Regions from separate parts of the Streptomyces sp. P5F9 genome, predicted to be linked through region 2. Evidence: predicted binding sites of a transcription regulator. Region 2 holds the regulator's gene; the other holds the start of a gene.
What was found. The regulator HrcA, encoded in region 2, represses chaperone genes, less so after heat shock. The targets are predictions, from matches to a motif close to TTNGCACTCNGNNNNNCNGAGTGCNAA.
Positions count from the first base shown of each region.

Region 1 (15,826 bases), on a different contig from region 2:
CGCGCTGGCCAGGGCCCTGTTCCGTGAGGGTTTCGAGGACTACGTCCTGACACTGCTGCAGGCTTCGGTGGAATTCCACCGGGCCGAGGACGTGCCCGCCTTCGCGCTCGCGCTGCATCGCGGCGGGCTGTCCGAGCACGCCACGAGCCTGCTGGGCGCGGTTGCCGTGGTACGGCCGGTGGACGAGCTGGTGTTCTTGGCGGGATCCATGGTCGGCGGTGAACTCGACGACGTGTTTGCGGCGGCCATGAGCACGGCCGCCGCCCAGCGCGCCGTGTCCGACCTGGCCGCATTGAGCCTCGCACTGCGCGAGAACGGCCTGCCCAGACTCGCCGAAGCCCTGCAGCAGGCGGCCGTGGCCCAGCGATCCCCATGGGACGTGGTGCGCTTAGTCGACTCCCTGAAACAGATCGGGTTAGGCAGAGACGCCGAGAAGGTCTACGACAACATGCAGCGGCGCGGTGTGCGGTACCTGCTCGCACTTGTCTACGTGCTGCTGCAGGAACGCCGTCACCACGACACCTGGTCACTCCTCCTCCGTGCGGCGCAGACCCGCCCCGGACACGAGATCGCCGCACTGATCACCAGCTTCTACGAAGCCGGACGCCACCAGTACGCGGCGGAGCTGCTGATCCTGACGGTACGGTCCAGAGCCACCTCGGAGGTCCGAGCGCTGATCGACGTACTCGACGGGCTGTTCCCCGGTTCGCAGACCATCGTGCGCGTCGCCGCCAGGAACAGCCCGCCCCAGGACACCGCCGCGCTGCTGACCTGGCTGGAGCGGCGAGAGCTGCGCGCCCATGCCGAGGTGGTTTTCCAGCACACCCTCAACGATCAGAACGTCCGGCACCTCGGAGAGTTCCTGAGCGCGCTGGTCGAGGCCCGGTCCTCCTACGTCGACCAGGCCGTCCTGTGCGAGCGTGCGCATACGGCATCGACGTCCGCCGTGGCACGCCTGCTGCTGGCTCTGCACTCCACGTCCCTGTCCGAACAGCTCGCCGCCATGGTGGACACCTTGAGCAAGGAGCGGTCGGCGCAGGACGTCACTCGGCTGGTGATTGATCTGGAGACCCTCGACAACCCTCTGAAACCGCTGTCCTGGTCTGTTGTGCAACGCCTCCTGCGCAACGTGGTGCGCACCCGGTCCACCGCCCATCAGGCCGCCATGGCCTGCGCGTTCGAAGTGACCGACCGTTCCCGGTGCGCCGACTACCTGATCTCCAAGGCCGAGGCCGTGCACGGCAGACGGTTCAAGGAAGAGCTGAGGAAGGAACGCGACCGCTACAAACGCAAGGGCCTGCCGTTGACCCTGGTTTTCCCGCTCGGTGTGCCCGTCCTCTAGAAGCAGGTGCGGATCGGGGCTCGGCTTCCGGCACAAGGTCCGGACACGCCCGAGGGCGGTACCCCCTGTCGGAACAGGAAGTACCGCCCTCGGTAAGACCGTTGATCAACCAGAGGTCGATCAGAAGTCCATGTCACCGCCCGGCATGCCGCCGCCGGCACCCGCGCCGGCACCGGCCTTTTCGGGCTTGTCGGCGATGACGGCCTCGGTGGTGAGGAAGAGCGCGGCGATGGACGCGGCGTTCTGCAGGGCAGAGCGCGTGACCTTCGCCGGGTCGATGATGCCCTCGGCGATCATGTCCACGTACTCACCGGACGCGGCGTTGAGGCCGTGACCGATGGGCAGGTTGCGGACCTTCTCGACGACGACTCCGCCTTCGAGGCCACCGTTGACCGCGATCTGCTTCAGCGGGGCCTCAAGGGCCAGCTTCACGATCGCGGCACCCGTGGCCTCGTCACCTTCGAGCTCAAGCTTCTCGAAGACGTGGCCCGCCTGGATGAGCGCGACGCCGCCACCGGCGACGATGCCCTCCTCGACGGCCGCCTTCGCGTTGCGAACGGCGTCCTCGATGCGGTGCTTGCGCTCCTTGAGCTCGACCTCGGTGGCCGCGCCCGCCTTGATGACGGCGACGCCGCCGGCGAGCTTGGCGAGGCGCTCCTGGAGCTTCTCGCGGTCGTAGTCCGAGTCGCTGTTCTCGATCTCGGCGCGGATCTGGTTGACGCGACCGGCAACCTGGTCCGCCGAGCCCGAGCCGTCGACGATCGTCGTCTCGTCCTTGGTGATGACGACCTTGCGGGCGCGGCCGAGGAGATCCACGGTCGCGTTCTCCAGCTTGAGGCCGACCTCCTCGGAGATGACCTCGCCGCCCGTGAGGATGGCGATGTCGCCGAGCATGGCCTTGCGACGGTCACCGAAGCCCGGAGCCTTGACGGCGACGGACTTGAAGGTGCCGCGGATCTTGTTGACGACCAGCGTGGACAGGGCCTCGCCCTCGACGTCCTCGGCGATGATCAGCAGCGGCTTGCCCGACTGCATGACCTTCTCCAGGAGCGGGAGCAGGTCCTTGACGTTGGCGATCTTCGAGTTGGCGATCAGGATGTACGGGTCGTCGAGCGACGCCTCCATACGCTCCATGTCGGTGGCGAAGTACGCCGAGATGTAGCCCTTGTCGAAGCGCATACCCTCGGTGAGCTCCAGCTCCAGACCGAAGGTCTGGGACTCCTCGACGGTGATGACGCCTTCCTTGCCGACCTTGTCCATCGCCTCGGCGATGAGCTCGCCGATCTGGCTGTCGGCGGCGGAGATGGAGGCCGTAGAAGCGATCTGCTCCTTGGTCTCCACGTCCTTGGCCTGCTCCAGCAGGGCACCGGAGACGGCCTCGACGGCCTTCTCGATACCGCGCTTGAGGGCCATCGGGTTGGCGCCGGCGGCTACGTTGCGCAGGCCTTCCTTGACGAGGGCCTGGGCGAGCACGGTCGCGGTGGTCGTACCGTCGCCGGCGACGTCGTCCGTCTTCTTGGCGACTTCCTTGACCAGCTCGGCGCCGATCTTCTCGTACGGGTCCTCCAGCTCGATCTCCTTGGCGATGGAGACACCATCGTTGGTGATCGTGGGGGCGCCCCACTTCTTCTCAAGGACGACGTTGCGGCCCTTGGGGCCGAGGGTGACCTTGACGGCGTCGGCGAGCTGGTTCATACCGCGCTCAAGGCCTCGCCGCGCCTCCTCGTCGAACGCGATGATCTTGGCCATGTGAAGTGGTCCTCCCGGACTGGGGTGGATTGCTCCGGACCGCGCTGGCGCCCGCGACGGACGGCTCGCCTGCCCCGTGGTTCCTTGCACCACTTGGCCTGCGGGCCTCACCGACCCGATCCTTCGTTATCACTCTCACCTTCAGAGTGCTAACGCCAATGATTAGCACTCGGCATGGTCGAGTGCAAGCGGCTCCCAGGTTCTGGCACCCACTCCGGCCCCCGCTCCGACCCCGGCTCCGGGCATGCCGAAGGGCCCGTACCCCAGGAGGTGACCCCCCAGGAGTACGAGCCCTTCGGTGAGGAACGAAGAACGTCGCTGCTGTTCGTCGGCGCGTGCTTCAGCTGGTCGCGAGCCGGACCATGTCCGCCTGCGGCCCCTTCTGACCCTGCGAGATCTCGAAATCGACCCGCTGACCCTCTTCCAGGGTGCGGTAGCCGTCCATCTGAATCGCGCTGTAGTGGACGAAAACATCCGCACCACCGTCGACCGCGATGAAGCCGTACCCCTTCTCCGCGTTGAACCATTTGACGGTGCCCTGAGCCATGCCTAACTCCCCTATTACTGGCCCTTGCACGGACCCGCACTTCGCGGATCCGGGTCAGACCTCACCCCCCACAGGATTGGGGGCGTGCGCCGGAACGCGTCGACCGCGGCCGAATGTATCCGTCCAACTGCCGTCTGCAACAGGTCAATCCGACGAGAATTCCGGGCAGGACCGGTCGGGAATATACGCAGAATTCGTCCGACTTCAGGGCAAGTCGGGCCCGATAAAGGGAACATAACGCGCAAAAGACCTGCACACTTTGGCTACTTCTCATCGCACGCGGAGCGGGTACTCATATGCGTCCGGCATGCGGAGTGGAGCGGGTTCCCCAACTGTACCCCGCTCAACCCTACAGAATTGCCCCCTCCGCTTCTCTCACGGAGGGGGCAATTCGATGAACTCTTGGTAATCGGCGTTACCGAGGGTAATTATCAGCCGCCGGCGACGGCCGGAATGATCGACACCCCGGCCCCGTCCGGAGTGGCCGTCTCCAGCCCCTGCTCGAACCGCACGTCGTCGTCGTTCACGTACACGTTGACGAACCGCCGCAGCTTCCCCTGATCGTCCAGGACGCGGGCAGAGATCCCGGCATGGTTCTTCTCCAGGTCGCCGATGACCTCGGCGAGGGTGGCCCCTTCGGCGGTCACCTCGGCCTGCCCGCCCGTGTAGGTGCGGAGAATGGTAGGGATGCGGACACTAACGCTCATGCTGATGACCTCCGGTCAGGTGATACCCCAAGGGGCGCGGGGCTGTGTTGAATCTGCGGCTACCGCCGCGTGGGCGCGACCAGCCCCCACCGGCCCGCAGACAAAAAAACGACGCTACGACGCAAGCCCAGCTTCCCTGAACGACTCAAGGTTCGGCCGGATCGTCGCGGTGAGCCCAGTACCGGCAACCGCATCCAACGTCTTCAGGCCATCCCCGGTGTTCAGCACAACCGTGGTCAGCGTCGGATCCAGCAACCCGTTCTCGATCAGCTTCTTCGCCACACCAACGGTCACCCCACCCGCGGTCTCCGCGAAGATTCCCTCGGTCCGCGCCAGCAACTTGATCGCGTCGACGACCTGCTCGTCGTTGACGTCCTCGACAGCCCCACCCGTACGCCGAGCGATGTCGAGCACGTAAGGCCCGTCCGCCGGGTTCCCGATAGCCAGCGACTTGGCGATCGTGTTCGGCTTCTGCGGCCGTACGACGTCATGCCCCGCCTTGTAGGCGACGGAAACCGGCGAGCACCCCTCCGCCTGCGCCCCGAAGATCTTGTACGGCTTGTCCTCGACGAGCCCGAGCTTGATCAGCTCCTGGAGCCCCTTGTCGATCTTCGTGAGCTGCGACCCGGAGGCGATGGGCACGACCAGCTGGTCCGGCAGCTGCCACCCCAGTTGCTCGCAGATCTCGTAGGCCAGGGTCTTGGAGCCCTCCGCGTAGTACGGCCGGAGGTTGACGTTGACGAACCCCCAGCCCTCGCCCGCCGGGTCACCGATCAGCTCGGAGCAGAAACGGTTCACGTCGTCGTAGTTGCCCTCGATGCCGACGAGCTCGCCGCCGTAGATCGCGGCCATGACGACCTTGCCCTGCTCCAGGTCGTGCGGGATGAACACGCAGGAACGGAAGCCGGCCCGGGCGGCGGCGGCACCGACGGCGCCCGCGAGGTTGCCGGTGGAGGAGCAGGAGAGGGTGGTGAAGTTGAAGGCGCGGGCCGCTTCGATGGCCTGCGCCACGACGCGGTCCTTGAAGGAGTGCGTCGGGTTGCCGGAGTCGTCCTTGACGAACAGCTTGCCCGCGTCGACGCCCAGTTCGCGGGCGAGGTTGTCGGCCTGGACGAGCTTGGTCCAGCCGGGGTTGATGTTCGGCTTGTCGGCCACGTCGGCGGGGACGGGCAGCAGGGGCGCGTACCGCCAGATGTTCGCGGGGCCCGCTTCGATGCGCTTGCGGAGCTCTTCGGTGTCGTAGGCCGAGAAGTCGTAGGCGATCTCCAGCGGGCCGAAACACTCCTCGCAGGCGAAGACCGGACCGAGCGGGACGCGGTGGCCGCACTCGCGGCAGGACAGCGCGGCGGCGGGGCCGAGATCAACGGCGTTCGCGGAGTTCGTGTCCGTGTTCACGGAGTTCGTGGTGCTTGCAACAGTCTGCGCAGCCATGGAGGCGAGGCCCTTTCCTCATCTTCCTCACGACGCATTTCGCCATGAGACGGATTTGGCACCTTCCCGAGCCGGGAGCCTCGCCACATCAACGTGACAGGACCGGCTGGAGGGTTGCCGGGGCTTCAACGGGCCGTATCCCTCTGCCCCTCTGGATGAGCGGTGTTCAGTTGTGTATGCGGTTGTGTCACTTGCGTGAGCGTTGACGGCCCCCGACATGCGATGGTCATCAGCGTTGTTCAAGACTGTAACCGAAGGCCAGGACAGTTGAGTGAGCCGTCCGAACCGCGAGACGGATCACACACTCTGTGTGATCACCTCTCGCCGAGAGAACGCAGAGGAGCCGCGCAACGTGCTGAAGGAAGTCGAGCACTGGCTGAGCACCCGCTCCTGGTCCCTGACCGACCGGCCGCTCCACAAGATTCTGGCCGCGAAGCACCGCACGGGCCAGTCGGTATCCGTCGTGCTGCCCGCGCTCAACGAGGAAGCGACGGTCGGCGAGATCGTCGCGATCATCCGTCACGACCTCATGCAGCAGGTCCCGCTCGTCGACGAGATCGTCGTCGTCGACTCGGGGTCGACCGACCGCACCTCCGAGGTGGCCGCCGCGGCGGGCGCCCGGGTCGTGCACCGGGACGACATCCTGCCGCGCATCCCCGCCGTGCCCGGCAAGGGCGAGGTGCTGTGGCGCTCGCTGCTGGTCACCAGCGGCGACATCGTCGCCTTCATCGACGCGGACCTGAAGGAGTTCTCCTCGGACTTCGTCACCGGGATCGTGGGCCCGCTGCTCACCGACCCCGGGGTCGACCTCGTCAAGGCGATGTACGACCGTCCGCTCGGCGGCGCTGCCGGCCAGGGCGGACGCGTCACCGAGCTGATGGCCCGCCCGCTGCTGAACATGCACTGGCCGCAGCTGGCCGGTTTCGTGCAGCCGCTCGGCGGCGAGTACGCGGCCCGCCGCTCGCTGCTGGAGCAGCTGCCGTTCCCGGTCGGGTACGGCGTCGAGCTGGGCATGCTGGTGGACGCGCTGCACCTGGTGGGGCTGGACGCCCTCGCCCAGGTCGACGTCGGGGTGCGCAAACACCGGCACCAGGACGGGCAGGCCCTGGGCCGGATGGCCGCGCAGATCTACCGCACGGCTCAGCTGCGGCTGGCCCGCGGTCACCTGATCCGGCCGTCCCTGACCCAGTTCGAACGGGGTCCGGACGGCTTCGAGCCGCGCACGTACTCCGTGGACACGGAGGAACGCCCGCCGATGGCCGACATCACCGAGTACCAGTCACGCAAGGTCGCATAACCGCACAGTTACAGACGCTCACGGACGGTCGTATACGGACTCATACAGTCCGCCGACGACCGTCCGTACGTTTGAGCGTTTCCAGCCCGGGCTAGGTTGTGCCGTATGGCTTCTACGTCGTCACCCTCGCCCGCGTCCGGTGCCGCTCAGGTGCTCGTCGCGTCCAATCGCGGCCCGGTCTCGTACGAGGTGGGCGATGACGGTTCGCTGCGCGCCAAGCGCGGTGGCGGCGGGCTGGTGTCCGGGCTGTCGGCGATCGGCCCGGACGCGGGCGCGCTGTGGGTGTGCTCGGCGCTGTCCGACGGCGACCGCGAGGCCGTACGGCGCGGGGTCGGCGAGGACGGCGTGCGGATGCTGGACATCCCGGCGGACGTGCACGCCGACGCGTACAACGGCATCGCCAACTCCGTGCTGTGGTTCGTCCACCACATGCTGTACCAGACCCCGCTGGAGCCGGTCTTCGACGCGGAGTTCCGGCGGCAGTGGGCGTCGTACGAGGCGTACAACCGGGCGTTCGCCCAGGCGCTGGCGGAGGAGGCGGCGGAGGGTGCCGTCGCGATCGTGCAGGACTACCACCTGTGCCTGGTGCCGGGGATGCTGCGCGAGCTGCGGCCGGACCTGCGCATCGGCCACTTCTCGCACACACCGTGGGCGCCGGTGGACTATTTCCGGATGCTGCCGGACGACATCCGTGAGCAACTGCTCACAGGCATGCTCGGCGCGGACCGCCTCGGCTTCCTCACCCACCGCTGGGCGGACGCGTTCACGGCCTGCTGTACGGAGTTCACCGGCGGCCTGGGTGACACCCGGATCGGCGTCCACGGCCTGGGCGCCGACGCCGACTTCCTGCGCGCCCGCTCGCACGAGCCGGACGTGGAGGAACGGATCGTCGCGCTGCGCGAGGAAATCGGCGCGAACCGCAGGACCATCGTCCGCGTCGACCGCACCGAACTGTCGAAGAACATCGTGCGCGGACTGCTGGCGTACCGCCAACTCCTCGACGACCACCCGGAGTTGCTGGAGAAGGTCGTCCACGTGGCCTTCGCCTACCCGTCCCGGCAGGACCTCGCCGTCTACCGCGACTACACGGCCGAGGTGCAGCGGGTCGCCGACGAGATCAACTCCCGGTACGGGACGCCCGGTTGGACCCCGGTGGTCCTCCACGTCAAGGACGACTTCGCCCGCTCGCTGGCCGCGTACCGCCTCGCCGACGTTGCGCTCGTCAACCCGATCCGCGACGGCATGAACCTCGTCGCCAAGGAGGTCCCGGTCGTCTCCGACGAGGGCTGCGCGCTGGTCCTGTCCCGGGAGGCGGGCGCCTACGAGGAGTTGGGCGAGGACGCGATCCCGGTCAACCCGTACGACGTGATCGGCACGGCCGCCGCCCTGCACGAGGCGTTGACCATGTCGGCCGGTGAACGGGCCGAGCGGACAAAGAGACTGACAGCGGCGGCTACGGCCCTGCCCCCGGCCCAGTGGTTCCTGGAGCAGCTGAACGCGCTGCGGGACCAGGTGGGTTGAGCGGCGGGGGTCGCTGGAAGCTGGGGTCATTTCTAACCACTGCGGCCTCCACCACCGGTTAGAAATAACCCCAGCCGCGAGTCACCCCAGGTGGGCCGCGAGCGACGACAGCAGTCCTACGACTCCTGCCGCGCCGTCCACCACCAGGTCCGCCCGTTCCCGCAGCTCCGTGACCTCGTCGCTGCCGCTGCACACCAGCAGCCCCGGGATGCCGTCCGAGCGGAGTTTCTCCACCGCCGCGAACGCGGGGAGGTCGCCCAGGTCGTCGCCGGCGTAGAGGACCGACTCGGCGCCGGTCTCGCGGAGGTACTCGGTGAGGGCTACGCCCTTGTCCATGCCGGGCGGCCTCAACTCCAGGACCATGCGGCCCGGTTCGACGATCAGGCCGTGGCGGGTGGCGAGGTCGGTGAGGGGGGCGCGGAGGGCTTCGAAGGCCGCCTGGGGGTCGGCCGCCCGGCGGGTGTGGACCGCGACGGCTCGGCCCTTCTCCTCGATCCAGGTGCCCTGCCACGCGCCGATCCCGTCCAGGAAGCCCGGGAGTTCGGCGCGGACCGCCGCGACCCCGGGGTGCGGGGCGGGAGCGCTGACCGTGCTGCTCACCGCGTCCCAGCGTTCCGTGCCGTAGTGGCCCAGCACGACCAGGTGCTCCAGGCCCGGGACGCCCGCGAAGCCGCCGTTGCGGACCGCCACGCCCGCCGGGCGGCCGGTGATCACGGCCACGGACGCGACCTTCGGGGCGAGGGCGGCGAGCGCCGGCACCGCGCCCGGGTGGGCGCGGGCCTGCTCGGGGTCCGGGACGATCGGGGCGAGTGTGCCGTCGAAGTCGAGGCCGATCACCGCGGAGGCCGGTTCGGCGAGGATGGCCTCCAGCGCCTCACGCCCGGCGCGGGTGACGGGGGTCGGCAGTGCGTGCAGGGGATCGGTGGAGTCCTGAGGGCTGCCCATGTCGACGACCCTATCCGGGCGGGGCCGGGACCCACACCTGCCGCTACCTCTCCGTACGCCTCGTTTCACGGACCCGTCTCAGCCTGTTCACCGTCACCGGGTCGTGGGCCAGGGCCCGCTCGTCGTCCAGCAGGGCGTTGAGCAGCTGGTAATAGCGCACGGGGGCCAGGCCCAGCTCCTCGCGGATCGCGCGCTCCTTCGCGCCGGGGCCGGGGAAGCCGCGACGCTCCAGTGCGAGGATGTCCTGTTCCCTCCGGTCGAGGGCGGGAAGCCGCGAGGGCCGGTCCTTGTCCATGCCTGCACCGTAGACCCCGCCACTGACAACGGCCCCGGACGCTGCTCGGCTCCTACTTTCCGCTCTCCGCCAGCGACGCCGCCGCCTGCAACTGCCCCAGCACCGCCCCCGGGCTGCCGTTCGCGGCCACCGCCTGCCCTATCCGCTTCTTGATGTCCGCGCTGACCGTGGCCCAGGAGGTGTTGCCGACCGGGTAGAGCGTGGACAGCGGGAGTTCCTCCAGGAAGGGCCGCAGGTCCTTGTCCTGCCGGGACTCCCGCATCGCCTCGGACGCGGAGTTGGTCACGGGCAGGAGGTCGTACTCGCGGGAGAAGGCGAGGACGTTCTTCTCGCTGTAGACGTAGTCGAGGAAGTCGCCGATCTGCTCGCGGTGGCCGTTCTGCCTGAACGCGGCCATCCAGTCGGCGACGCCCATCGTGGTCTTGGCCTTGCCGGTGCGGCCGGGCATCGCGACCGTGCCGAACTTGACGCCCTTCTTGGCGGCCTGCTGCATGAGGGTCGGGTGCCCGTTCAGCATGCCGACGTCACCGTCGGCGAAGGCGGCGAACGCGTCCGCGCGGTTGAGCTCGGCGGGCGCGACGGGCCCGGTCAGGCCCTTGGCGACCAGGTTGTCGCGCAGCCAGGTGAAGGTGGAGATGTTCGCCGTGGAGTCGAGGGTGTACGTGCCGATGTCGTCGGTGTAGCCACCGCCCCCGCCGAGCAGCCACTGCATCGTCTCGGCCTGCGCCTCCTCGGACCCGAGCGGCAGCGCGAACGGGTACTTCACGCCCTTCTCCTTCAACGCCTCCGCGTCGGCGGCCAGCTCGCTCCAGTCCTTCGGCGGGGTGAGCCCGGCCTCGGTGAAGAGGGTCTTGTTGTAGAAGAGGACGCGCGTGGACGCGGCGAACGGCATGCCGTACTGGATGTGGTTCACCTGCCCCGCGTCCAGCAGCGGCTCCAGGAAATCGGCCTCTACGGGGATGGAGAGCAGGTCGGCCGTGGAGTACAGCTTGCCCGCGTCGGCGTAGTCCGCGTACGCGCCGATCTGCGCCATGTCGGGCGCCTTGCCGGCCGCGACCATCTCCTTGACCTTGCGGTCGACGTCGTTCCAGGAGTAGACGCTGACCTCGACCTTGACGTTCGCGTGCTTCGCCTCGTACGCCTTGACGAGCTTGTCCCAGTATTTCTGCGAACTGTTGGACGCGGAGTCGCCGTAGTCCGCGGCGACGAGTCTCAGGGTGACATCACCCGAGTCCCCGCCGAGGCCACAGCCACCGAGGACCGCCGTCATGCCCAGTGCGGACACCACCGCGATCATTCCTGTCCTACGCCGCTGCACCGCTGAATCCCCAACCTTTGCTGTCGTGACGTTCGCTCTGCGAACCCATAAGGTCTACACCACGCGAGTGGACTAGACCTCTCGCGGGTGTACGGGCCACACTGTCCCCCGTGAGACATGTCATCGCCCTCGACGTGGGCGGCACCGGGATGAAGGCCGCCCTAGTAGGGGCGGAGGGCGAGTTGCTGCACCGGGCCCGCCGGGCGACCGGCCGCGAACGCGGCCCGGACGCGGTCGTCGAGCACATCCTCGGCTTCGCCGCCGAACTGCGCGCGTACGGCGAGGAGCACTACGACGAGCCCGCGGCTGCGGCCGGCGTCGCCGTCCCCGGCATCGTCGACGCCGAGCGCGGCATCGCCGCCTACTCGGCCAACCTCGGCTGGCGCGACGTACCCCTGCGCGACCTGCTGGCCGGAGAGCTGGGTGTCCCGGTCGCCCTCGGCCACGACGTCCGCACCGGCGGCCTCGCCGAGGGCCGCATCGGCGCGGGCAAGGGCGCCGACCGCTTCCTGTTCGTGCCGCTCGGCACCGGTATAGCGGGCGCGATCGGCATCGACGGCCGGGTGGAGGCGGGCGCGCACGGCTTCGCGGGCGAGATCGGCCACATCGTCGTACGACCGGGCGGCACCCCCTGCCCCTGCGGCCAGACCGGCTGCCTGGAGCGGTACGCGTCCGCCGCGGCGGTGACCGAGGCCTGGGCGGCCGTCTCCGGCGCCCCCGGGGCGGACGCGGCGGACTGCGCGAAGGCGGTCGCCTCAGGAGACCCCCGCGCCGAAAAGGTCTGGCAGGAAGCCGTCGACGCCCTCGCCGACGGCCTCGTCACCGCCCTCACCCTCCTGGACCCCCGCACGATCATCATCGGTGGCGGCCTGGCGGAAGCGGGGGAAACGTTGTTCACACCACTGCGGAAGGCGGTCCAGCACCGGATCACTTTCCAGAAGCTGCCGACGATCGTCCCGGCTGCCCTAGGGGACACAGCCGGATGCCTAGGTGCAGGCCTCCTGGCCTGGGACCTCCTCAACCACACCGACCGCACGGAGGTAGCACGCTGATGGCAACCCCCCCAGGGGCGCGAGGAACTGCGCGACCAGCCACACACAGCCCGCAGCCCGCAACCGGTACAAGGCCCCTCATCCTGTCCGGCGCCACAGTGGTCCTGCCCACCGGAACGGTCAAGAACGGCCGCCTCATCATCGACGGCACCCGCATCACCGGCGCCGCCCCCGAGAACGCCCAGGTACTCGACGTCACCGGCTTCACGCTGGTACCGGGATTCGTAGACATCCACAACCACGGAGGCGGCGGAGCCTCGTTCACCTCCGGCACCCCCGAGGACGTCCTCAACGGCATCCACACCCACCGCCTCCACGGCACCACAACCGTCGTCGCCTCCACCGTCACCGGCGACATGGACTTCCTCGCCCAACGCGCCGGCCTCCTCTCGGAGCTGGCCGAGCAGGGCGACCTCGCCGGTATCCACTTCGAGGGCCCGTTCATCTCCCCGTGCCGCAAGGGCGCCCACTCCGAGGAGCTGCTCCGCGACCCCGACCCCGCGGACGTCCGCAAGCTGGTGGACGCGGCCCGCGGCACGGCGAAGATGGTCACCCTCGCGACCGAACTCCCCGGCGGCCTCGACTCCGTACGCCTCCTCGCCGAACACGGCGTGATCGCGGCGATCGGCCACACGGACGCGACGTACGAGCAGACGGTGGAGGCGATCGACGCGGGCGCGACCGTCGCCACGCACCTGTTCAACGCGATGCCGCCGCTCGGTCACCGCGACCCCGGTCCGATCGCGGCGCTGCTCGAAGACGAGCGCATCACCGTCGAGTTGATCAACGACGGTACGCATCTGCACCCGGCGGCACTGGAGCTGGCGTTCCACCACGCCGGTGCGGAGCGCGTCGCGTTCATCACGGACGCGATGGACGCGGCGGGCTTCGGTGACGGGCGTTACATGCTCGGCCCGCTGGAGGTCGAGGTGAGTGAGGGTGTGGCGCGGCTGGTGGAGGGCGGTTCGATCGCGGGCTCGACCCTCACCCTGGACCGGGCCTTCAAGCGCGCGGTGACGGTCGACCGGCTGCCGGTCGAGGACGTGGTCGCCGCGACCTCGGCCAACCCGGCCCGGCTGCTGGGGAGTTACGACGAGATCGGCTCGCTGGAGCCCGGCAAGTACGCGGACCTGGTGCTGCTGGACTCCGCGTTCGACCTCAAGGGCGTGATGCGACGCGGCACTTGGGTGGTCGATCCCCAACTGGGATGAAATGTACCGCTGTTGAGGCGGCGGTCGGCCCGGGAGACTGGGAGGACCGCCGCCTCTTTGGCATGATCGGGCCCGAACTGGACGGCGGATACACATACTTCGGGGGAGGTCGGCCCGGTGATCCTCACGGTGACGCTGAACACCGCTCTCGATATCACTTACCGGGTACGGGAGTTGCGACCGCACGCTTCGCACCGCGTGTCCGAGGTGACGGAACGCCCCGGCGGCAAAGGTCTGAACGTGGCCCGGGTCCTGGCCGCCCTGGGCCACGAGGTGACGGTCACCGGCTTCACGGGCGGCGCAACCGGACGCATCGTCCAGGACCAACTCACGGGCACCCCAGGCGTGTTGGACGCACTCGTCCCGGTCTCCGGCGCGACCCGCCGCACGATAGCGGTGGTCGACGAGCTGACAGGTGACACGACTCAACTCAACGAGCCCGGCCCGACGGTCACGTCGACGGAGTGGACGGCCTTCCAGGAGGCGTACGCGGCCCTGTTGGGCGGGGTCTCGGCGGTGGCCCTGTGCGGAAGCCTGCCGCCCGGGCTGCCGGTGGGCGCATACGCCGGCCTGATCCGCGCCGCACGTACAGCGGGCGTCCCCGTCCTCCTGGACACCAGCGGCGAACCCCTGCGCCGAGGAGTCGCCGCCCGCCCCGACATCGTCAAGCCCAACACCGACGAACTGGCCGAACTCACCGGCTCCCACGACCCGTTGCGCGCCACCCAGGACGCGCGTCGCCGGGGTGCACGCACAGTGGTCGCCTCCCTGGGCGCGAAGGGCCTGCTGGCGGCAACCCCGGAAGGCACCTGGCACGCGACACCCCCGGCCCGCATCCACGGCAACCCGACCGGCGCGGGCGACTCGGCGGTCGCGGGCCTGCTGTCGGGCCTGGTGGAACGCCTGCCGTGGCCGGACCGGCTGGCACGGGCCGCAGCACTGTCGGCGGCGACCGTACTGGCGCCCGCGGCGGGCGAGTTCGACCGGGCGGCGTACGAGGAGCTGCTGGGGCGGGTCGCGGTGACGGGGGAGGTCAGCGCGGCGTGAGGCGCCCCGGTTACTTCTTGACCTGGCCCTGCTTCACCCACAGCTGGTCCAGCAGGACGTTGCAGCTGTCGCCGTTCTCGCAGGACAGGGTGAGCGTGTTGCTGCCCTTGGTGAGGGTGGGCCACGCGAAGCTCGTCGTCCAGCCCTTCTCGAAGTCGCCGTCGGCGGCCTTCGCGTAGTTCTTCAGGCTGAACGGGCTTCCGAACTTCTTGCCGTTGATGCTCAGCGTCATCTGCTGGTCGTCGCTGGTCGAGCTGTAGTGCGCGAACACCGTGTAGGTGCCGTCCGAGGGGATGCCGTTCACCTGCCAGCTGACCGAGGCGCCGACGGTGTTCAGACCCGTCACATAGACACCGCCTGCGGCGTCGGCGCCCTTGACGTCCGACGCGAGGGTGGCTCCGCCCTGGAGGTTCAGCGCTTTGGCGTCGATGGTCTGGGTGTCCAGCCCGCTCGACGCGCTGGTGCTCGGCGACGGACTCGACGAGGCGCTCTGCGAAGCCGAAGGCGTGGAGCCGGCCTGGTCGCCGCTCTTGTTGTCGTCGTTGCCGTTCATCATCGCCACGCTGATCCCGATGACGACCGCGGCGACGACCGCGATCGCGCCGATCAGCAGGCCCTTGGTGTTGGGGCCGCGGCCCCGGCCGTTGCCGCCGCCGTTGTTGTACGACGGGGGCTGCTGGCCGGCCGGGGGGCCGCCGGGGAAGGTCTCCGGGGCCTGGTAGTGCGCGTTCGGCTGGGCGCCGTAGGGCTGCTGCTGCGGGACGGTCTGGCCGTAGGGCTGCTGGTACTGGGCCGTGGGGGCCGCGGCGGCCTGCTGGCCGCCGTACTGGCGCTCGCCCACCGGGCGCACTCGGTTGACCGAACCCGGGTAGCCATAGCCACCGCCGGAGGGCGGCTGGGCGCCGTTGGCCTGGCCGTCCTCGTACAGGTAGCCGAACGGGTCGTCCTCGGGCGTGCTCGCGCCGTTGTTGCCGGGCGTCATCCCTAGGTACTCCTCAACAGGTGCGGGTTCAGATACGTCAGCTTCAGACACGTCTGGTTTACGTCTGGAGAACTGCGAGCCTACCCGCTCCCGGTCGTCCAAACGGGTGACTCAGGCCGCATCAGACCACTGACCTGGAGATCATCCAGCGCGTCTGTGCTGTTTGGGACGAGATCGTTTCTCGATGTACATCCGTTCGTCAGCGGACTTCAGGACCTCGTCCGCCGTCATGCCGCAGTGGGCCCACCCGATACCGAAACTGGCCCCGACCCGCATGGCCCGGCCGTCGACCCGGATGGGCTGGATGATCTCGTTCCGCAGGCGTACGGCGAGGTCGGCGGCGTCGGCCTTGCCGAGCCCGTCGGCCAGGACGACGAACTCG
Region 1 covers NZ_JBXVPZ010000111.1:4,774-20,599, reverse strand. Annotated here, with positions in the region: gene AC31A1_RS19710 (ATP/GTP-binding protein) at 1-1,342, shown strand, start outside; gene groL (chaperonin GroEL) at 1,463-3,091, opposite strand; gene AC31A1_RS19700 (cold-shock protein) at 3,432-3,638, opposite strand; gene AC31A1_RS19695 (MoaD/ThiS family protein) at 4,070-4,345, opposite strand; gene thrC (threonine synthase) at 4,460-5,776, opposite strand; SAM riboswitch class I at 5,792-5,938, opposite strand; gene AC31A1_RS19685 (glucosyl-3-phosphoglycerate synthase) at 6,129-7,073, shown strand; gene AC31A1_RS19680 (alpha,alpha-trehalose-phosphate synthase (UDP-forming)) at 7,179-8,594, shown strand; gene otsB (trehalose-phosphatase) at 8,676-9,539, opposite strand; gene AC31A1_RS19670 (DUF3263 domain-containing protein) at 9,583-9,834, opposite strand; gene AC31A1_RS19665 (extracellular solute-binding protein) at 9,887-11,152, opposite strand; gene AC31A1_RS19660 (ROK family protein) at 11,263-12,204, shown strand; gene nagA (N-acetylglucosamine-6-phosphate deacetylase) at 12,285-13,415, shown strand; gene AC31A1_RS19650 (1-phosphofructokinase family hexose kinase) at 13,533-14,462, shown strand; gene AC31A1_RS19645 (carbohydrate-binding protein) at 14,473-15,444, opposite strand; gene cdgB (diguanylate cyclase CdgB) at 15,586-15,826, opposite strand, start outside.
Region 1: the regulator HrcA is predicted to act here: its motif matches at 3,254-3,280, upstream of groL (chaperonin GroEL).

Region 2 (15,826 bases):
GCCCTCGATGCGCAGGTCGTCGCCCCACACCCGCTCGACGAGCTCGGCGTCGTGCCGGCCCTCCACGTAGATCCGCCCGGCGCGGGCCACGCGCGCGCGTGCACCCGGGACGGCCACCGAACCGGAAGCCGTACGAGTGGGCCGTAGCGGACTCGACACAGGCCTGACCAGGGTGACGACCCTGCCCTCCAGGAGGAAGCCGCGCGGTTCCATCGGGAACACCCGGTGCTTGCCGAAGCGGTCCTCCAGGGTGACCGTGCCGGCCTCGGAGCGGATCACCGCGCCGCAGAAACCGGTGCCCGGCTCCTCGACCACCAGGCCCGGCTCCGCGGGGACCTCGGGGGCCGGCTTGGGCTTCTTCCACGGCGGGGTCAGGTCGGCGGAGTACTGGCGCATTCGGATGACGATAGGAGAACCGGGCCGACCACCGTCACGACACGCCGAAACGCGTTGCCAACGCGTCCCGTTGGGCCCGCACGAACCCCGCGTCCACCACCGCTCCGTGACCGGGCACGTACAGCGCGTCCTCCCCGCCCAGTTCGAGGAGGCGGTCCAGGGCGGCCGGCCAGAGACCCGGTACGGCGTCGGGGCCCGCCTGGGGTTCGCCGGACTCCTCGACCAGGTCGCCGCAGAACACCACCGGCGGGTCGCCCGGCACCACGACCACCAGATCGTGGGCGGTGTGTCCCCGCATCGCCACCAGCTGGACCTCCGGGCCGCCGTCCAGTTCGAGCAGTGTGGGGCCCCACACATGTTCGCGGGGGCGTACGAGGATGTCCGCCGCGTTCTCCGCCGCCCGCGGGTCCAGCCCGTTGCGTACCGCGTCGGCCCGCAGCTCCTCACCACCGCTCTCGAACACCGCGTCCGCGCCCGCGGCCACGAAAACCGTCGCCCCGGCAAAGGCAGCCGCCCCCAGGACATGGTCGAAATGGGGGTGGGTGAGCGCGAGAAGCGGCACCCGGCGCCCGGCGAGCGCCTGCGCCTGCCTACGCAACCGCGCGCCCTCCGCCAGGCTCGACCCCGCGTCGATCAGCAGCGCCGAGTCCCCGCCGGTCACCAGCCCGACCGTGCAGTCCCAGCCGGGCAGCCGGCACCGCCCCACCCCGGCGGCCAGCCGCTCCCACCCCGCCTCTTCCCAAGTCACCCTCATACGGCGACGCTAACGGTGACGGCACTCAGGGCGTGACATCGCAGGACCGGCCTTGCCCGGGGTGTACCTCACAGCCGTACACTGGGCCGGGGAACGCTGGCACTCACGCGCACAGAGTGCCAGGAAAGGGCAGCCCGGCACCAAAACGGCGACCAGAACTGGAGGTGTGCGCGATGCTCAGCGAACGCAGGCTTCAGGTGCTGCGCGCCATCGTCCAGGACTATGTCGGCACCGAGGAGCCGGTCGGGTCCAAGGCGCTCACCGAGCGGCACAGCCTCGGCGTCTCCCCGGCGACCGTGCGCAACGACATGGCGGCCCTGGAGGACGAGGGCTACATCGCCCAGCCGCACACCAGCGCCGGACGGATTCCGACCGACAAGGGCTACCGGCTCTTCGTCGACAAGCTCGCCGGCGTCAAGCCGATGACCGGACCCGAGCGCAAGGCCATCCAGAACTTCCTCGACGGCGCGGTCGACCTCGACGACGTCGTCGGCCGTACGGTACGGCTGCTCGCGCAGCTCACCCGGCAGGTCGCCGTCGTGCAGTACCCCTCGCTGACCCGCTCGACCGTCCGCCACGTGGAGCTGCTGTCGCTGGCCCCCGCGCGCGTGATGCTCGTGCTGATCACCGACACCGGGCGGGTCGAGCAGCGCATGGTCGACTGCCCGGCGCCCTTCGGGGAGAGCTCGCTCGCGGATCTACGCGCGCGGCTCAACAGCCGGATCGCGGCCCGCCGCTTCGCGGACGTGCCGCAGCTCGTGCAGGACCTGCCGGAGGCCTTCGAGGCCGAGGACCGCGGCACGGTCGCGACGGTGCTCTCCACCCTCCTGGAGACCCTCGTCGAGGAGACCGAGGAGCGATTGATGATCGGCGGCACCGCCAATCTCACCCGCTTCGGACATGACTTTCCCCTCACCATCCGCCCCATCCTGGAAGCCCTTGAGGAGCAGGTCGTCCTCCTCAAGTTGCTTGGTGAGGCGGGGGATTCGGGCATGACCGTACGGATCGGTCACGAGAACGCCTATGAGGGACTCAACTCCACTTCGGTGGTGTCGGTCGGCTACGGTTCGGGCGGCGAGGCAGTCGCCAAGCTGGGCGTGGTCGGACCGACCCGCATGGATTACCCGGGAACGATGGGAGCGGTACGCGCAGTGGCACGGTACGTCGGACAGATCCTGGCGGAGTCCTAAGTGGCCACGGACTACTACGCCGTTCTCGGCGTGCGTCGCGACGCGTCGCAGGATGAGATCAAGAAGGCCTTCCGTAGGCTCGCGCGCGAGCTGCACCCGGACGTGAATCCGGACCCGAAGACCCAGGAGCGGTTCAAGGAGATCAACGCCGCTTACGAGGTGCTCTCGGACCCGCAGAAGAAGCAGGTCTACGACCTCGGCGGCGACCCCCTCTCGCAGGCGGGCGGCGGCGGAGCCGGCGGCTTCGGCGCGGGCGGCTTCGGGAACTTCTCGGACATCATGGACGCGTTCTTCGGCACGGCGTCGCAGCGCGGACCGCGCTCGCGCACCCGCCGGGGCCAGGACGCGATGATCCGGCTGGAGATCGAGCTCGACGAGGCGGCCTTCGGCACCACGAAGGACATCCAGGTCGACACGGCCGTCGTCTGCAACACCTGCAACGGTGAAGGCGCGGCTCCGGGCACCTCCGCCCAGACCTGCGACATGTGTCGCGGTCGCGGTGAGGTCTCGCAGGTGACCCGGTCCTTCCTGGGCCAGGTCATGACGTCCCGCCCGTGCCCCCAGTGCCAGGGCTTCGGCACGGTCGTGCCGACGCCGTGCCCGGAGTGCGCCGGTGACGGCCGCGTCCGCTCGCGGCGCACCCTCACGGTGAAGATCCCGGCCGGTGTGGACAACGGCACGCGGATCCAGCTCGCGGGCGAGGGCGAGGTCGGCCCAGGCGGCGGCCCCGCCGGTGACCTGTACGTCGAGATCCACGAGCTGCCGCACGCGATGTTCCAGCGCCGCGGCGACGACCTGCACTGCACGGTCACCCTCCCGATGACGGCGGCGGCCCTCGGTACGAAGGTGCCGTTGGAGACGCTGGACGGCATGGAGGAGGTCGACATCCGCCCGGGCACCCAGTCCGGCCAGTCGATCCCGCTGCACACCCGCGGCATCACACATCTACGCGGCGGCGGCCGGGGCGACCTCATCGTCCACGTCGAGGTCACCACCCCGACCAAGCTGGACGTGGAGCAGGAGCGTCTGCTCCGCGAACTGGCGCAGCTGCGCGGCGAGGAGCGGCCCATGGGGACGTTCCAGCCGGGTCAGCAGGGGCTGTTCTCCCGCCTCAAGGACGCTTTCAACGGTCGCTGAGAGGGTCCGGGGGCTGCCGCCCCCGGACCCTCTCTTCGCTCCGGACGGCCGTGTCCGCCATGGCCGGACCGGCTGAAAGTAGTGGCATGTGCCAGGGCCAAGGCCGGATTCGGACTTGTTCGGAGGACGTGACAACATGCCGTCATGTCCTCCGCACTGACCGATTTCTTCCCTCATCCGATCGTGCAGGCCCCCATGGCGGGCGGTGTCTCCGTCCCGCGCCTCGCGGCCGCCGTGGCCGAGGCCGGAGGGCTGGGGTTCCTCGCCGCCGGGTACAAGACGGCCGACGGCATGTACCAGGAGATCAAGCAGCTGCGGAGTCTGACGGGCCGCCCCTTCGGCGTGAACCTGTTCATGCCGCAGCCGGAGTACGCGGACAAGGCCGCGGTCGACGTCTACGCCCACCAGCTGGCCGGCGAGGCCCAGTGGTACGAGACGGAACTCGGCGACCCGGACAGCGGCCGTGAGGACGGTTACGACGCCAAGCTGTCCGTCCTGCTCGACAACCCGGTGCCGGTGGCCTCCTTCCACTTCGGGATCCCGACACCGGAGGTGCTGGACGCGCTGCGCCGGGCCGGCACCTTCACCCTCGTCACCGCGACCACCGTCGAGGAGGCCCTCGCCGTGCAGCGGGCCGGTGCCGACGCGGTGATCGCGCAGGGCGTCGAGGCCGGCGGCCACCAGGGCACCCACCGCGACCTCCCGGAGAACGACGGCGCGAGCCTCGGCCTGCTCTCCCTCGTCGCCCAGATCCGCGAGACCGTGAACCTCCCGATCGTCGCCGCCGGCGGTCTGATGCGCGGCAGCCAGATCGCCGCGGCCCTCGCGGCGGGCGCGAGCGCGGCCCAGCTCGGCACGGCCTTCCTCGCCGCCCCCGAGTCCGCCGCGCACGTCCTGCACAAGCAGGCGCTCACCAACCCCCTGTTCACGCGTACCGAGTTGACCCGCGCCTTCTCCGGCCGCCCGGCCCGCGGCCTGGTCAACCGCTTCATGCGCGAGCACGGCCCGTACGCCCCCGCCGCGTACCCGGAGATCCACCACCTGACCTCCCCGCTCCGCAAGAAGGCCGCCGCGTCCGGCGACCCGCAGGGCATGGCGCTGTGGGCCGGCCAGGGCCACCGCATGGCCCGCGAACTGCCCGCCGGCCGGCTGGTCGAGGTCCTGGTCGCCGAACTGGCCTCCGCCCGGACAGCGTTGTCGTCCGGGGGCGACCTCCGATGACCGCGCCGGTGTTCATCCTCGACCCCCTGAAGATCCCGGATTTCAGCGGCGGTGAGATCGTCCTCGACGGCCCCGAGGGGAGGCACGCGGTTTCCGTGCGGCGGATGCGGGCCGGTGAGGACATCGTCCTCACCGACGGACGCGGCCGGTGGACGGAGGGTGTCGTCAAGGCGGCCGAAGGCAAGGACCGGCTCGTCGTCATGGACCTGGAGTCCGTCAGCGAGGAGCCCGCGCCGCGGCCCCGCATCACCGTCGTCCAGGCCCTCCCCAAGGGCGACCGCGGCGAGCTGGCCGTCGAGACGATGACCGAGACCGGCGTCGACGCGATCGTCCCCTGGGCGGCCTCCCGTTGCATCACGCAGTGGAAGGGCGACCGGGGTCTCAAGGCCCTCGCCAAGTGGCGCGCCACCGCACGCGAGGCCGGCAAGCAGTCCCGCCGGCTGCGTTTCCCGGAGGTCGCGGACGCGGCGACGAGCAAACAGGTTGCGGCACTTCTGGCCAAAGCCGACTTCGCCGGCGTCCTCCACGAGGACCGCGACTACGGCAGCGAGCCCCTGGCCACCGCCGAACTCCCCGCCGAGGGCGAGATCGTCCTGGTTGTGGGCCCCGAAGGAGGCGTCTCCCCCGAGGAGTTGGCGCTCTTCGAGGACGCGGGCGCGAAGGCCTACCGGCTCGGGCGTAGCGTGCTGCGTACATCGACGGCCGGGACCGCGGCGACCGCCCTGCTCCTGGGCCGCACCGGACGCTGGTCCTGAACCAGGGGGGATCGCCGTGGAACTCGCCCAAGTACGGCTGCTCGTCACCGACTTCGCCGCCTGCTACCGCTTCTACGCCGAAGTCCTCGGCCTGAAGCCCCAGTCGGGGGCGGCCGAGGGACCGTACGAGAAGTTCAGCCCCGCGATCGGGTCCGCCGGGATCGCGCTCCAGGACCGGGCGATGATGGCCCAAGTCCTCGGCGAACTGGGTGACTTGGCGACCGGGCACCGGTCGCTGGTGGTGCTGCGGGTGGACGACCTGGACGGGTACTGCGGGCAGCTCACCGCCCGGGGCGGGGAGCTGCTGCACGGGCCCGCGCCGATGACGGACCGGATGCGGGTCGCCCATCTCAAGGACCCCGAGGGCAATGTGGTGGAGCTTCAGGAGTGGCTGCTGCTGCGCGGCTGAGGCCGTCCGCCGGGGAATTGCGCCCCCGGCGCGCGGGTGTCCGTATGCGCTCTTCCGTGTGCGCTGCGACGGTGACAGGCTGCCGCCCATGAGGGCGTTGAGACGGAACCTGCTTCGGCCGCGCGGGCGGCGGGTGGCCGCGGTGGCGGGGCTCGCGGTGGTGACCGTGGGCGGCGCCGTCGCGTGCCAGCCCGGTGATCTCAGCTCGGCGACCGTCGCGTACACCACCGACAAGACGGCGACCGCGGAGCTCAAGCGGGACCATGTGGGCGTGCGCTGGCTGACCTGCACGGGCAACTACGGCAACAACGACAAGGCCTACACGCCCGGGAAGACGCCCGCGCCGACCGAGACCACGGTCGTCAGCGTCGACTGCCAGGGGCAGACGACCGACAACCGGGACATCACCGTCACCGGCAAGGTCACCCGGGCCGTCGACGGCGCGTGTGTGCGCGGTGACCTGGTCGCCAAGGTGGCGGGCAAGCAGGTCTTCCACGTGACGGGGCTCGGCGACTGCAACGCGGCGACGCCGTCGTCCGTGAACAACCCGAATCCGACGCTGACTTACGGCCCGGGACCGACCGTGACGGTCACCAAGACGATCTGGTGCAAGGGCGACCCGACCTGCTGGCCTGTCGAAGGCAAGTGATCCAAAGGGCTGTCGGCGGATACGGTCGATGCATAACCTGATCAGGTGACTCAGCCCTCAGCGTCCGCAGCCCAGGCCTATCTCCGCTTCCCGCACCTGCACGGCGAGTTGGTCGCCTTCACCGCCGAGGACGACGTGTGGCTGGCGTCCCTCGACAGCGGCGGCCGGGCCTGGCGGGTCAGCGCGGAGAACGTGCCGGTGACCCACCCCCGCATCTCGCCCGACGGCACCACCGTCGCCTGGACCTCCACCCGCGACGGCGCCCCCGAGGTGCACATCGCCCCGGTCGACGGCGGGCCCGCCAAGCGCCTGACGTACTGGGGCAGTTCACGCACCCAGGTGCGCGGCTGGACCGCCGACGGCGAGGTCCTCGTGACCAGCACCCACGGCCAGGCCAACCTCCGCCGCAGCTGGGCCCGTTCGGTCCCGCTGGACGGCGGACCGGCGACGACCCTCCCGTACGGCTGGGTGGGCGACGTAGCCCGCGGTGAGCCGGGGACCGTCCTCCTGTCCGCCCCCATGGGCCGCGAGGCGGCCTGGTGGAAGCGCTACCGGGGCGGCACGGCGGGCAAGTTGTGGATCGACCGCGCCGTCCGCGACGGGGAGGGTGCCGGCGAATTCACGCGCCTGCACGAGGAGTTGGACGGCAACATCGAGTACCCGGTGTGGGCGGGGGAGCGGATCGCGTTCCTCTCCGACCACGAGGGCACCGGCGCCCTGTACTCCTCCCTCGCGGACGGCTCCGACCTCCGCCGCCACACCCCGCTCGACGGCTTCTACGCGCGGCACGCGTCCGGTGACGGCACCCGGATCATCTACTCCTCCGCCGGTGAACTCTGGCTCCTCGACGACCTGGACGGCGCCGAACCGCGCCGCCTCGACATCCGGCTCGGCGGCCAGCGCACCGACCAGCAGCCGTTCTTGGTGTCCGCGTCCCGCTGGTTCGGATCCGCGTCCCCCGACCACACCGCGCGCGGCAGCGCGGTCGCCGTACGCGGCGCCGTCCACTGGGTCACCCACCGCTCCGGCCCGGCCCGCACGCTCGCCGCCACCCCCGGCGTCCGCGCCCGACTGCCCCGCACCTTCCGCGCCGACGGCGAGGAGTGGGTGGTGTGGGTGACCGACGCCGAGGGCGACGACGCCCTGGAGTTCGCCCCCGCCACCGGCCTCGCCCCCGGCGCCACCCCGCGCAGACTCGCCGCCGGACAGCTCGGCCGCGTCCTCGCCCTCACGGTGGCCCCCGACGGCAGCCGGGTCGCCGTAGGCTCGCACGACGGGCGCGTCCTCCTCGTGGAGCGGGAGACCGGCGAGGTCCGCGAGGTCGACCGCAGCGAGGACGGCGACGCATCCGGCCTGGCCTTCTCCCCGGACTCGGCCTGGCTCGCCTGGTCGCACCCGGGCCCGCGCCCGCTACGCCAGTTGAAGCTCGCCAACACCACCGACCTGTCGGTCACCGAGGCGACCCCGCTCCGCTTCCAGGACTACGCCCCCGCCTTCACCCTCGACGGCAAGCACCTGGTATTCCTCTCCACCCGCTCCTTCGACCCGGTCTACGACGAGCACGTCTTCGACCTGGCCTTCGTGGTCGGCGACCGCCCGCACCTGATCACCCTCGCCGCGACGACCCCGTCCCCGTTCGGACCGCAGCGGCACGGCCGCCCCTTCGAGGCCCCCGACAAGGACGAGACCCCCGACAGCGAGGGCCGCCCGACCACGCGCGTCGACCTCGAAGGCCTGGCCGACCGCATCGTCGCGTTCCCCGTAGAGGCAGGCCGCTACACAAACCTGCGAGCGGCCAAGGACGGAGTGCTCTGGCTGCGCCACCCGGTCCAGGGAGTCCTCGGCGCCACCCGCGCGACCCCCGAAGACCCGGACCCCAAAACGGAGTTGGAGCGCTACGACCTCGCCCAGCAGCGCATCGAGCACCTCGCCGGGGACGCCGACCACTTCGAGGTGAGCGGCGACGGCAAACGCGTCCTGCTCTGGACCGACCACAAGCTCCGCGTCGTACCGAGCGACCGCCGAGCCTCCTCCGAGGACGACGACAACGACACCAACATCAACGTCGACCTGTCCCGCATCCGCCAGACCGTCAACCCGGCCGCCGAGTGGCGCCAGATGTTCGACGAGACCGGCCGCATCATGCGCGACAACTTCTGGCGCGCGGACATGAGCGGCGTCGACTGGACCGGCGTCCTCGACCGCTACCGCCCGATCCTCGACCGCGTCGCCACCCACGACGACCTGGTCGACCTCCTCTGGGAGGTGCACGGCGAACTCGGCACCTCGCACGCCTACGTCACCCCGCGCGGCGGCCACGGCCACGGCGAACGGCAGGGCCTGCTCGGCGCCGACATCTCCCGTCATGAGGACGGCAGTTGGCGCATCGACCGCATTCTCCCCTCGGAGACCTCCGACCCGAACGCCCGCGCCCCGCTGGCCGCCCCCGGCGTAGCCGTCCGCGCGGGAGACGCCATTCTCGCTGTCGCCGGCCAACCCGTGGACCCGGTGACGGGCCCCGCCCCCCTCCTGGTCGGTACGGCGGGCAAACCGATCGAGCTGACCATCTCCCCGGCCGGCGGCGGCGACCCCCGCCACGCGGTCGTCGTCCCCCTGGCGGACGAGGAACCCCTCTACTACCACGCATGGGTCGCCGACCGCCGCGCCTACGTCCACGAGAAGTCCGGCGGCCGCCTCGGCTACCTCCACGTCCCCGACATGCAGGCCCCCGGCTGGGCCCAGATCCACCGCGACCTGCGCGTGGAGGTGGCCCGCGAGGGCCTGGTGGTCGACGTCCGCGAGAACCGCGGCGGCCACACCTCCCAGCTGGTCGTCGAGAAACTGGCCCGCCGTATCGTCGGCTGGGACCTCCCCCGAGGCCTGCGCCCCTACAGCTACCCCGAGGACGCACCCCGCGGCCCGGTGGTCGCCGTAGCCAACGAGTTCTCCGGCTCCGACGGCGACATCGTCAACGCGGCGATCAAGGCACTGGGCATCGGCCCGGTGGTCGGCACGCGCACGTGGGGCGGCGTGATCGGCATCGACAGCAGGTACCGGCTGGTCGACGGCACGCTGATCACCCAGCCCAAGTACGCGTTCTGGCTTGAGGGTTACGGGTGGGGGGTGGAGAACCACGGTGTAGACCCGGATGTGGAGGTGGTCCAGCGCCCACAGGACTACGCGGCGGGCAGGGACACCCAGCTGGACGAGGCAATCCGCTTGGCGCTGGAGTCACTGGAGACCGTTCCGGCAAAAACCCCGCCAGTGCTGCCCACCTGAGGGGCGCGGGGCTGTGTCGATTTGCGGCTCCGCCGCGTGGTCGCGCTCAGCCCCCACGCACCCGCACCCAACGACGATACGATGCGCACCGTAAAGCGCCGCTCAACCCCCGGAGGGAATCCCACATGTCAGGGGACCCGCAGGACGACTGCCTGTTCTGCAAGATCGTCGCCGGCCACATCCCGGCGACGATCATCCGAGAGACGCCCACCACCGTCGCGTTCCGGGACATCAACCCCCAGGCCCCGACCCACGTCCTGGTGATCCCCCGAGTCCACTACCCCGACGCCGCTTCCCTCGCCGCAGCCGAACCGACAGTCGCCGCAGACATACTCCGCGAGGCCGGCGAGGTGGCGACCGACGAGAAGGTCGACAGCTACCGCGTCATCTTCAACACCGGCAGCGGCGTGGGCCAGACCGTCTTCCACGCCCACGCCCACGTCATGGGCGGCCGTGGCATGCAGTGGCCGCCCGGGTAACTCGCCGTGTCCGTACGTGAATTGGTGATCCTCGGCACCGCAAGCCAGGTCCCCACCCGCCACCGCAACCACAACGGCTACCTCCTCCGCTGGGACGGCGAGGGCATCCTCTTCGACCCCGGCGAGGGCACCCAGCGCCAGATGCTGCGCGCCGGGGTGGCCGCGCACGACCTCAACCGGATCTGCGTCACCCACTTCCACGGCGACCACTCCCTCGGCCTCGCGGGCGTCATCCAGCGCATCAACCTGGACCGCGTCCCGCACCCGGTCACCGCCCACTACCCGAAGTCGGGCCAGCGCTTCTTCGACCGCCTGCGCTACGCCACGGCGTACCGCGAAACGGTGGGCATCACGGAGTCCCCGGTGTCGGGGGACGGCGTACTCGCCACCACTCCCGCGTACACCCTGGAGACCCACAAGCTCTCCCACCCCGTCGAGTCCTACGGCTACCGCCTCACCGAGCCGGACGGCCGTCGCATGCTCCCCGACCGCCTCGCCGCGCACGGCATCAAGGGCCCGGACGTGGGCCGCATCCAGCGACAGGGGACGATCGGCGATGTGACCCTCGACGACGTCAGTGAGGTACGGCACGGCCAGCGTTTCGCGTTCGTCATGGACACCCGCCTCTGCGACGGGGTGCACGCCCTCGCGGAGGGCTGCGACCTGCTGGCGATCGAGTCGACGTTCCTCGACGAGGACGAGCAACTGGCCGTAGACCACGGTCACTTGACCGCAGGGCAGGCGGCCCGGGTGGCGCGGGACGCGGGTGTACGGCACCTGGTCCTCACGCACTTCAGCCAGCGCTACTCGGAACCGGAGGAGTTCGAGCGGCAGGCGCGGGCGGCGGGGTTCGAGGGGGAACTGACCGTGGCGCACGATCTGCTCAGGGTGCCGGTTCCGAAACGGCGGTAAAACACCCGTACGATACTTCGATGCCCATTCCCAAAGCCGAACTGCACCTGCACATCGAAGGCACCCTGGAACCCGAGCTGGCCTTCGCGCTCGCGGCCCGCAACGGCGTGGAGCTGCCGTACGCGGACACCGAGGAACTCCGGAAGGCGTACCTCTTCGAGGACCTCCAGACCTTCCTGAACCTCTACTACGAGCTGATGGCCGTCCTGCGCACCGAGCGGGACTTCGAGGACCTCGCCAACGCCTATCTCGCCCGCGCCGCCGCGCAGGGCGTACGGCACGCGGAGATCTTCTTCGACCCGCAGGCGCACATCGCGCGGGGCGTGCACATGGGCACGGTGGTGGAGGGCCTGTGGCGGGCGCTGGGCAGCAGCGAGACCAACCACGGCATCTCCACCCGCCTGATCCTCTGCTTCCTGCGCGACGAGTCCGCCGGCTCGGCCCTGGAAACACTGGAGGCCGCGAAGCCGTACCTCGACCGGATCACCGGCATCGGCCTCGACTCGGCCGAGGTCGGCCACCCGCCGGTGAAGTTCCGCGAGGTCTACGAGGCCGCCGCCGCGCTGGGCCTACGACGCGTCGCGCACGCCGGTGAGGAGGGCCCGCCGGCCTACATCACCGAGGCGCTGGACGTCCTCGGCGTCGAGCGGATCGACCACGGGCTGCGCTGCGTGGAGGACGAGGAGTTGGTGGCGCGCCTGGTGCGTGACCGCATCCCGCTCACCCTCTGCCCCCTGTCGAACGTCCGGCTGCGCGCGGTGGACGTCCTCGCCGAGCACCCCCTCCCCGCGATGCTGGACGCGGGCCTGCTCTGCACGGTCAACTCCGACGATCCGGCCTACTTCGGCGGGTACGCGGGCGACAACTTCGACGCGGTGCGGGAGGCCCTTGGCTTGACCGAGGAGCGGCTGCGGGAGCTCGCCCGGAACTCCTTCGTGGCGTCCTTCCTGGAGGACGACGAGGAGCGGCGGGCGGGGTATCTGGCCGAGGTGGAGGCGTACGTCTTCTAGATGGTCGATTCCAAGGTGAGCCCGTGAGCCCGTGAGCCCGTGAGTCCGTGGCCCGTCCCGAGTGGCGCTCGTCTCTCCCGTTTGACCTGAGTAGACCTGTCTGTCTAATCTGATGCGCGTCTAGACAGACAGGTCTACTCATGCTTCGGACGGGAATGGTCATGACGAATCTCTCGGTCGTCCCGGCGTCCACACCGGCGCGCACCTCGGATGCGGCGCGCGTCGACGCCGGATCTGCTTCCGGATCCGGCAACGCCGCCGTATCCGCCGCCGTATCCGCGCGGGGCCGACGGCTGCCGCCGAGAGTGGCGCTGTACGTACTCGCCTCGATCACCATCTCGTTCCTGGCGGCCTCCAGCGCGCCCACCCCGCTCTACGCGGTCTACCAGGCCGAATGGGGCTTCGACCCGATCACCGTCACCGTGGTCTTCGGCGTCTACGCGGTGGCCGTGCTGCTCGGGCTGCTCACCATGGGCAAGCTCTCCGACCACGTCGGCAGGCGGCCGGTGCTGCTCGCCGCGCTGGCGGCGCAGGCCGCCTCGATGATCGTGTTCGCCACCGCCGACGGCGTATCGGGGCTGATGGTCGCCCGGATCGTCCAGGGACTGTCGACCGGCGCCGCGCTCGGCGCGATCGGGGCGGGGATGATGGACATCGACCGGCCGCGCGGCACGATCACCAACGCGGTCGTCCCGGGCATCGGCACGGCGACCGGCGCGCTGGTCTCGGGCCTCGTCGTCCAGTTCCTGCCCGCCCCCACGCATCTGGTCTACCTCGGGCTGCTGGCGCTCTTCGTCCTCCAGGCCGTCGCCGTCGCGCTGATGGCGGAGACGGTGACCCGCAAGCCGGGGGCGCTGGCCAGCCTGGCGCCGGAGATCAAGCTGCCGCGCGCCGTGCGCCGCCCGATGCTGGTGGCCGCGCCGGTGCTGTTCGCCGTCTGGGCGCTGGCCGGGCTGTACGGGTCGCTCGGCCCGTCCCTCGCACGGCAGTTGACCGGTTCCAGGTCCGAAGTCCTCGGCGGGCTGAGCCTGTTCGTGCTCGCCGGGGTGGCCGCCGTCTCGGTGCTGGTCCTGCGGACGGCGGCGACCCGCACGGTGATGCTCACCGGCATCCTCGCGCTGATCGCCGGGGTGGCCCTCACCCTCGTCTCGATCCGCGACTCCTCCGCCACCGGCTTCTTCGTCGGCACCGCCATCGCGGGCGTCGGCTTCGGCAGCGGGTTCCAGGGCGGTATCCGTACGGTGATGCCACTGGCCCGGCCGCACGAGAGTTCCGGAGTGCTGTCGCTTCTCTTCGTCGTCTCCTACCTGGGCATGGGGGTGCCCGCCGTGATCGCCGGGTTCCTCGTCGTCCACGCGGGCGGACTGACCGCCACCGCGCAGGAGTACGGCGTCGCCGTGATCGTCCTCGCGGCGTTCGCGCTGCTCGGGCTGGTGCGCGGCGGCCGGGACGGGGCGGCGGTCCTCCCGGGCGAGCGGGTCGGCGGCAACGCCTGAGGGGTGGCCTCCGGCCGGGACGCGGCCGGGACAGGGTGGGGATTCCGTCGGAGGGGCGCGACCGGCGCATAATGTAGACAGATCTGTCTGAAGGAGTGACCGTCATGGCGAGTGTCCAGAGCACCGCGAAGCCGTCGGCGCGTGAGCGCCTGCTCGCCGCCGCGAACGAGCTGTTCTACGCCGAGGGCGTGCAGAGCGTCGGGATCGACCGGGTCATCGAGCACGCGGGCGTGGCCAAGGCGTCGCTGTACAACACCTTCGGCGGCAAGGAGCAGCTCGTCCGGGCCTACCTCGACACCCGGCGCGCGGGCACCGCCGACCGCATCGCCCGGGCTGTCGCGGAGCACGACACGCCCCGCGAGCAGATGCTGGCGATCTTCGAGACCCAGGGGCGGCAGTTCGACCGGCCCGACTTCCGCGGCTGCGCCTTCATCCGGGCCGGCGCCGAGGCCGGCCCCGGGCTGGTCCAGGAAGCGGCGGATGCCTATCGCGGCTGGATGCGCGAACTCTTCACCCGCCTCGCCGCCGAGGCCGGCGCCGCCGACCCCGACACCCTGGGCCACCAGCTCCACATCCTCTACGACGGCGCCGGCGTCTCCGCCCTGATGGACCACGACTCCACAGCGGCCGCGGCCACCCGCGCGGCGGCCTCCGCCCTGATCGCGGCGGCGACGGGCGCATCCGCCGAGGCCTGAGCGCGCCCGGCACGCGAGCGTGGATCACGCGGTGCGCCAGGGACAGGGACACTGACGCGGCGTCGGTGGAGCGGCCTGGCCAACGCACCGGCCGCCGGCTCCGGTCGGCCCGATCCGCGGACGGTATGCCGCGGCCCGCTCGGCCGACGCCTGTCCGCCGGTTTCCCGACGCGGCACCACTGGATGATCGATTCCGAGGGATCGGATCGGCTGCGCGCGGGGGACGAGGGTGCCCAACGGCAGTGTACGAAGGCGGAGTTGGACACCCTCGCGACCGCACTTCATGCGAAGACCGACGACCTGCTGAAGGCATCCCGGCATCTCGCACCATGCCGGCCGGCCGTGCGGAGCACCCCGCGGCTCACCGACGCCGAGCGCCCGCGCCATGCGGCGAATCCTCGCGGTGACCGCCTACGACCACTGACCCCTTGGAATCGATCATCTAGCCGCCGCTGCCGGTGGCTGTGGCACCCGCGTGACGGGGGCCTGCCGTGTCGTAGGCCCCCTGGGCCGGGACGGCCGGGGTGTCCAGCGGGATCTCGACGACCGGCTGCTCGGGCGCGCCGATCTCCGGTACCGGTCCGGTGGGGATACCGCCGGACGCGGCGACCACGGCGCCCGGGGCGCCCCCGCGCCGCCGGACCGTGCCCGGCACCAGCAGCCGGCCGCCGGTGTGGAGAGCGACCCCGGTCATCGGCACGGCGATCACGATCAGCCCCACGGCGAGGATCGCGCCCATCGCCGGGAACCCGGCCCGCGCCGACAGCACGCTGCCCACCAGGGGTCCCGCCGCCGTACCGAGCGACGAGGTCGAGCCGACGAGGACGGCCCAACGGCCGCGCGGATCAAGGGAGGCGGCGAGGCCGAGGACGTAGGACAGGACGATCGGGTAGAGGGTGTTCCAGGCGATCTCGCCGGTCGCGAACGTCCTCAGGTCGTGCGCGGACGCGCTGAGCACGATGCAGCCCGCGATGAGGGCTGTGCCCGCGCCGATCGGCACCGCGCGCCCCAGCCGGGCCCCGAGCGCGCCCGCGCCGATCACGCCGACCAGACCGGTGCCGAGCGCGATCGCGAAGACCGCGCCGACGGTGACCTCGGAGAGGTGGGCCTGGTCGATGCCGATGCGGCCGCTGACGCCCCAGAGGGAGTTCTGGGCGAGGGACCAGCAGAGCAAGGTGCCGGCGAGGACCAGGCCGGCGCGGCGGTGGGGGAGTCCGGTGGTCTCCACGCGCGTGTGCGCCGTCGTCGTACGGACCGGGAGGCGTCCGGTCAGTGGCCATACGGCGAGTGCGGTGAGGGCGATCGCGGCGAGCGGCCGGCCATGGCCCGCGCCGAGGTGCGGGACCGTCAGGTAGACGGCACCCGCGAGCGCGGACACGCACAACAGGCCGAGCGTGGAAGCGCGATGGGGGTCCCGTTCGGCGGCGATCCCGGACGCGGCGAC
Region 2 covers NZ_JBXVPZ010000085.1:711-16,536, forward strand. Annotated here, with positions in the region: gene AC31A1_RS16540 (DUF3097 domain-containing protein) at 1-396, opposite strand, end outside; gene AC31A1_RS16545 (MBL fold metallo-hydrolase) at 431-1,150, opposite strand; gene hrcA (heat-inducible transcriptional repressor HrcA) at 1,324-2,340, shown strand; gene dnaJ (molecular chaperone DnaJ) at 2,341-3,477, shown strand; gene AC31A1_RS16560 (nitronate monooxygenase) at 3,622-4,698, shown strand; gene AC31A1_RS16565 (16S rRNA (uracil(1498)-N(3))-methyltransferase) at 4,695-5,453, shown strand; gene AC31A1_RS16570 (VOC family protein) at 5,470-5,862, shown strand; gene AC31A1_RS16575 (hypothetical protein) at 5,951-6,511, shown strand; gene AC31A1_RS16580 (S41 family peptidase) at 6,557-9,790, shown strand; gene AC31A1_RS16585 (histidine triad nucleotide-binding protein) at 9,916-10,269, shown strand; gene AC31A1_RS16590 (ribonuclease Z) at 10,276-11,181, shown strand; gene AC31A1_RS16595 (adenosine deaminase) at 11,202-12,191, shown strand; gene AC31A1_RS16600 (MFS transporter) at 12,353-13,687, shown strand; gene AC31A1_RS16605 (TetR/AcrR family transcriptional regulator) at 13,792-14,382, shown strand; gene AC31A1_RS16610 (MFS transporter) at 14,825-15,826, opposite strand, start outside.